2 regions of the Janthinobacterium sp. JC611 genome follow, and region 2 is predicted to be linked to the other one. Evidence: predicted binding sites of a transcription regulator. Region 2 holds the regulator's gene; the other holds the start of a gene.

Region 1 (3,389 bases), on a different contig from region 2:
GGCTATCAACCAATCGCCGTCACTGAACAAAACGCCACCGTGCATCAATCCATTGCCGGCGCCACCGACAAACTGAAACGCGCCATCGACAGCGCCTTGGGCCGCCTGCAAGACAGCAAGCGCCACGCCACCGGCAAGAATGCCGTGATCGATACGGCCGAAGCGGAAGAAACCGCCGAGTAATTCCCCACCCGCAGGATTTCCAGAGACTGAGGCAGCCGTTCAAGGCTGCCTTTGCACATCCGGCCCGCCTTTCGCGTGCGGCAACAAGCATATCAAAACCGTCATCATTTCAGCTTACTAACACGACAATGAAATAATTGTCGTATTTCTCACAGTAGGTGTCATCAAGCAAGCCTTTGCCGTGACGGTCTAGGCCGCTTTACGCTATCATGAAGCTACCGGCCCCCTGCTCGCGCGCGCCGGCTTTTTGAAAGTGTGATTGTGGAACAGATCGGCAACTTCGGCGCTTCAGGCTGCAACATCGGCGATTTACAGCTATTTCGCGATGGGGCGGATAGCCAGACGGCCGCCATGCTGGCGCCCTGTCCCGTCATGCGCCTCGAAGCGGGCGAAGCCATTGCCGACACACAAGGCGCCAGCCTGTACATCGTCCTGCGCGGCTCGCTGGCCGTGGCCGCCGACACCCACACGGGCATGGATGACGGCACCGTCAGCAAGGTCTTGCCCGGCGAAAGCGTGGGCGAACAATCGGTGCTCGATGAAGCGAGCAACCTGGCCGCCATTTCCGCCCTGGAAGAAACCGACTTGCTGGTGATCGATGCGGCTGTCGTGTGGGAATTGATCGAGCAATCGAACGGCCTGGCGCGCAACCTGCTGCGCCTGCTGTCCTTCCGCATCCGCGCCGCCAATGCCCTGCTGCGCCGGCGCCAGAAACTGGGGGAATTCTACCGCCAGCTGTCGATGGTCGACAGCCTGACGGGCTTGTACAACCGCGCCTGGCTCACCGACTTGCTGCCCAACATGATCGTCACGGCCCACGCCAGCGGCGAGCCGCTGTCGCTGGTAATGATAGACCTCGACCATTTCAAGCGTTTCAACGACGCGCACGGCCACCAGGCGGGCGACCAGGCGCTGCGCATCGCCGCGCAAGTGCTGGGCGCGGCCCTGCGGCCGACGGATTTTGCCGTGCGCTACGGTGGCGAGGAAATGATGGTGATCTTGCCCGATACCAACGAACACGTGGCCCTGCGGGTGGCCGAGCGCCTGTGCGAGCGCATGCGGCACGCCGTCATCTTCGCCGACATGCGCAGCGCGCTGCCGCACATCACGGGTTCCTTCGGCGTGGCCAGCCTGGCGGCCGGACAGGACGACGAGGCGCTGATCGCCGCCGCCGACGCGGCCCTTTACCGGGCCAAGGCTAACGGCCGCAACAGGGTCATGCTGTAGTTCAGGCGGCCTTGCTGTCGGCCGGCTTGGCGGCATCATCCTTCTTGCTGCTGTGCGCGGCGATGAAATCCGCATAGCCCTTCTGCACCAGCGCATACGTCTTGTCGATATTGCCGGCGATATCGCCATTCAGCACTTTCAAGCCGCCGAGGATGTCGCGCGCTTCCTTGAAGCCTTTTTCCATGCCGCCGCTGATGGTGTCCATGAACTTGGTCAGGGCGGTATCGTCGTCCAGGCCGGGATTCTGTTTCTTGAAGGCGTCAAAAAATCCCGTCGACAGCGATACAATGCGGCTCGCCGTCGCTTCGGCGCTGTTATCCTGCGAGGCCGCGTTCTGTATCGCGTCCTCGCCGTACTGGCCCTTCAACGCTTCATTGATGTTGGTGATGGCCGTCTTGTACAGCAGCGCCAGCGGCTCGTTCTCGGATCCGATCGAGACGTTCAGCGAGGCCTGCATGATGGAGGCGTTCAATTGCAGCTTGGTGCGGTCGTTAACGCTCATTTCAGCGTTGACGCCGTCCTTTTGCTGGACTTTATCGTCCTTGCCGGCAACGCCCGTACTGACGGAAGTCACGGAAGGGGTGGAATTGCCGCTTGCGGCGATGGGAATTGACACGATAGACCTCCTTGAACGGGCAATGTATGCCACCATGCGGAAAACGCGATGATGACCATCCTCTCGTGTAGTATCGGCAGGTTTTCAGAAAACTGTAGCAGCGGCCGCTTTCAGGGGCCCGGATAACCAATCAAGCAACGACCATCAATGACTAACCAGACCTTTCTTTGGCACGACTACGAAACCTTTGGCGCCCAGCCGCGCCGCGACCGACCGGCCCAGTTCGCCGCCATCCGCACGGATGCCGACCTCAACGAGATCGGCGAACCCATCATGCTGTATTGCCAGCCTGCCAATGATTTCCTGCCCGACCCGCAATCGTGCCTGATCACGGGCATCACGCCGCAGCAATGCCTGCAGTTGGGCGTGCCCGAGCACCAGTTCGCCGCCACCATCGAGGCGGCCTTTTCGGAGCCGGGCACCATCGGCGTGGGCTACAACACCATCCGCTTCGACGATGAAGTCACGCGCTTCCTGTTCTGGCGCAACCTGATCGACCCGTATGCGCGCGAATGGAAGAACCATTGCGGCCGCTGGGATATCCTCGACGTGGTGCGCATGACGCACGCGCTGCGCCCGGAAGGCATCGCATGGCCGAAGCGCGACGATGGCCAGACCAGTTTCAAGCTGGAACACTTGAGCAAGGCCAATGGCCTGGTCCACGAAGCGGCGCACGATGCGCTGTCCGACGTGCGCGCCACCATCGCCCTGGCGCGCCTGATCAAGCAGAAACAGCCGAAACTGTTCGAGTTTTGCCTGGCGCTGCACAAGAAAGACAGGGTCGCCAGCGAGATGGGCATGCACCTGGCCGCCAGCGAGCGCCAGCCTTTCCTGCACGTGTCGGGCATGTTTCCCGCCGAACGGGGCTGCCTGGGCGTCGTCTGGCCGCTGGCCACGCATCCGAGCAACAAGAACGAGATCCTCGTCTGGGATTGCGCCTACGACCCGCGCGAACTGTTCAGCCTGGACGCGGACACCATCCGCACGCGCCTGTTTACACGCAGTGACGCCATGCCGGAAGGCATGACGCGCCTGCCCGTGAAAAGCGTGCACCTGAACAAGTCACCCATGCTGGTGGGCAATTTAAAGACCCTGTCGCCGGCCATGGCCGCGCAGTGGGGCATCGACGTGGACGCGGCAAAGGTCAACGCCGGGCTGGCCGCCACGGCGCCGAACATGGATGCCATCTGGGCCGAAGTGTTCCAGCGCCCGGGCGCGAATGTCGCCCTGGATGTGGATGAGGATCTGTACAACGGCTTCGTCAGCAACGACGACCGCCGCCTGCTCGAGTCGCTGCGCCGCGACACGCCGGCCAGGCTGGCCACGGCCCGCCCCTCGTTTGCCGACGAGCGCCTGCAGGAAT
Region 2 (3,389 bases):
GCGCGGCCAGGATGGCGTCCACATGGTCGCCCTGCACTTCGATCACGCCATCCTTGACCGTCCCGCCCGAACCGCACTGCGTGCGTAGCTGCTTGCCCAGCAAGGCCAGCGCGATGGCGTCCAGCGGCAAGCCCTTGACCACGGTGACGCTCTTGCCGCCGCGGCCCTTGGTCTGGCGCGATACGCGCACCACGCCGTCGCCCGCGGGCGCCGCCTTCGCCTGCGCCTTGCATGCGCACTGCGCCAGCGGCTGGCGGCAGGCGGGACACATGCGGCCCGTTTCGGTGGAGTAGACGAGACCGCCCTGGGAACTGCTTTTCATGATCGAGAGCGAAAAAGGAAGAAGGCCGCGATTGTACCAAGCAATGCTGGGGTCAGCCCCCGCTAGTCAGGTGCCGGTGCGACGGGCGGCGTCGGCACTTCCGTCACCGTTTCGGGGATGCCGGAGAGAATCGTCACGGCGACCCTGCGGTTGCGCGCGCGCCCTTCCGGCGTGGCGTTCGGCGCCACTGGGATGTTGTCGGCGTGGCCCACGGCCGTCAGGCGCGACGCCTTGACGCCGCTGGCGATGAACAGGCGCACCACGGCGCTGGCGCGCGCGGCCGACAATTCCCAGTTCGAGGCAAAGTTCGAATTGCTGATCGGCTGCACGTCCGTATGCCCTTCCACCTGCACGTCGTGCGTGTCATCCTTGAGCAGCACGGCGACGGCGCGCAGGGCCTGGTCCGACTCCGCCGTCAAACGCGCCGCGCCCGGGTCGAACAGCACGCTGGCATTGATTTCCACGCTCACGCCGCGGCTCGTCTGCGTCACCCGCACCTTGCCTTCCTTGACCAGCGGCGCCAGCGTGGATGTGAGGTCCTGCGCCAGGCGCGTCATGTGTTCGCGCTCGCGGCGGATGGCTTCCGTGCGGCGTTTCAGGGCGGGATTCGGCAGCGGAATGGCTTGCGGCGCTTCCATGATGATGGGCGGCGCGCCCTTTTCCAGGCTGAAGGCCTGGCCGATGGCGTTCTGGAAGACGCGGTATTTGCCTTCGTTGACTTGTGAAATCGCATACATGACGACGAAGAAGGCGAACAGCAGGGTGATGAAGTCGGCGTACGAGATCAGCCAGCGGTCCTGGTTGTCCGCTTCCTCGTCATATTTCCTGCGCGCGCGCCGCATCATGGTCAGTGCTCGTGCAGCAGGCTGGAAACGCGCTCTTCGATGATGCGCGTGTGGTCGCCCGTGGCGATGTCGTACAGCACGGCGGCCGTGATTTCATACTGCAGCACCCTGCGCGAGACGATGGCCTTGAGCTTGTTCGCCACCGGCAGGAACAGCAGGTTGGCCAGGCCCACGCCATAGATGGTGGAAACGAAGGCCACGGCGATGCCGCTGCCCAGTTTGCTCGGGTCGGTGAGGTTTTCCATCACGTGGATCAGGCCCAGCACGGCGCCCAGGATGCCGATGGTGGGCGAATAGCCGGCCGCCGATTCCCACACCTTGACGGCCTGCCGCTCGGCCATTTCATAGGCGGAGATTTCCACGTCGAGCAGCTGGCGCAGCTTGTCGGGCGCGATGCCGTCGACGATCATGCGCAAGCCCTTGGCATTGAAGCGGTCGGCCGTGTTTTCCATCAGGCGCTCGAGCGCCAGCGGGCCGTCGCGGCGCGCCGTCAGGCTCCATAGCCCGATGTCGCGCGCCAGCGCGGCGCGCGTGTCGGGCGGCGGCAGGAACACCCAGCGCAGCATTTCCAGGCCGCGGACAAAAGTACGCAGCCGCGTTTGCAGCAGCACGGCGCCGAAGGTGCCGATGATGACGATGGCAAAGGCGGCCGGCTGCAGCAATGAGGCCATCTTGCCGCCTTCCAGTGCCTGGCCGACCAGCAGGCCCGCCAGCGCCAGCGCCAGCCCGATTACGCTGGACCAGTCCACGCCAGCTCCCTCAAGGTTGCGCGCAGGCGCGCGACGGCCTGGGTATGCAGCTGCGAGACGCGCGATTCGGACACGCCCATCACCGCGCCGATCTCCTTCAGGTTCAGCTCTTCTTCGTAATACAGGCCCATGAGTATTTTCTCGCGTGGCGGCAGCGCGTCGATGGCATCGATCACGGATTGCCGGAAATCGGTATCGAGCAGGGAGCGCAAGGGGTCGCTGTCCTCGTCCACGCAGTGGCGGTCGAGGAAGCTGTCATTGCCGTCCGGGTCATGAAAATCTTCGTAATACAGCAGCTGGTGGCCGCCGCCGTCGCCCAGCATTTCCTGGTAGTCGGCCAGCGACATTTTCAGCAGTTTCGCCACTTCCGACTCCGTCGGCGGATGGCCGAGGCGCTGCTGCAGGATGCTCATCGCTTCCTCGATCTTGCGCATGTTCTGGCGCATGCTGCGCGGCAGCCAGTCGCTGGTGCGCAATTCATCGAGCATGGCGCCGCGGATGCGCAGCACGGCATACGTCTCGAACTGCGCGCCATGCGTCTCTTCATAGCGGCTGATGGCATCGAGCAGGCCGATCATGCCGGCCTGGATCAGGTCATCGACCTCGACCGAAGGCGGTAATTTCGCCTTCATATGGTGCGCCAGACGCTTCACCAGCGGAATGTGCTCCGTCAGCAAATAGTCCTTGTTCGATTTCCCTTTGACCGTGTACATAGGCTGCTTATTGTTTTCTCATCTTTTATCTGGTGCCGCGGTGGGTGTCAGGCGCTGAACTGATGCGGGCTCCCCGTCTGGTACAAGGTGCCGCCGAGCACCGGCGCCGCCGAACGAGCCAGCCGCTCGGCCAGTCCGCGAAACGCCACCGACGCTCCCGCCAGCGGAAAGGCATCGACCACGCTGCGGCCCAGGCGCGCCGCGCGGTGCAGATATTCATCGGCAGGCACCGACCCCATCGAGGTCAGCTTCACGGCCAGGTAGCGGCTTGCCGCCTGCGCCATATTATCGTAAACCACTTTTGCCTCGGATTCGGAAGCGCCGGTGACGAGGATGCCGAACGGACGGCGTCCCAGTTCCTGGCTCAGGCGCTTGATCAGGCAGTACGCCGCCTTGATCGAGGTGGCGCTGGTCGAGACCTGCACGACGATATCGGAAGAGGCCATCAGCGGCACGGGGAAGCAATCGCCCTCGTCGGCCACGACGCCGTCGACCAGCACGATGCCGCTCTGGCGCGCCAGCACGTCGAAGGTCTTGCCCAGGCGGCGCAACTCGTCGGCCGAAGCGTAATCCATGCTGTCCATCAGGTGGTTGCGCGCGCCCAGGCTGGCCACGCCGAAGCCTTGCGGCACCTGGTGGATGACCTGGTTCAAGCCGCACTGCTGGCGCGCCACGTCGCGCAGGCTGGCGCCGTGCGCCAATCCCAGGCGCGCAGCCACGCCATCGCCGCCGCCGCTGGCGTCGAGCAGCAGCACGTCAT

Evidence for each region. Region 2 encodes FliA, which starts transcription of late flagellar genes. Its sites were predicted from a motif close to CTAAAGTTTNNNNNNNNNNNGCCGNTA; they were not measured.
Region 1: the regulator FliA is predicted to act here: its motif matches at 2,098-2,124, upstream of J0O65_RS06255 (DUF5610 domain-containing protein).

Annotation. Positions count from the first base shown of each region.
Region 1 is NZ_JAFLJN010000005.1:68,712-72,100, forward strand. It holds gene J0O65_RS06245 (HPF/RaiA family ribosome-associated protein) at 1-183, shown strand, start outside; gene J0O65_RS06250 (GGDEF domain-containing protein) at 445-1,410, shown strand; gene J0O65_RS06255 (DUF5610 domain-containing protein) at 1,412-2,026, opposite strand; gene sbcB (exodeoxyribonuclease I) at 2,174-3,389, shown strand, end outside.
Region 2 is NZ_JAFLJN010000081.1:22,595-25,983, reverse strand. It holds gene J0O65_RS25525 (translation initiation factor Sui1) at 1-322, opposite strand, end outside; gene motD (flagellar motor protein MotD) at 385-1,164, opposite strand; gene J0O65_RS25515 (flagellar motor protein) at 1,170-1,916, opposite strand; gene J0O65_RS25510 (RNA polymerase sigma factor FliA) at 1,898-2,629, opposite strand; gene J0O65_RS25505 (MinD/ParA family ATP-binding protein) at 2,677-3,389, opposite strand, start outside.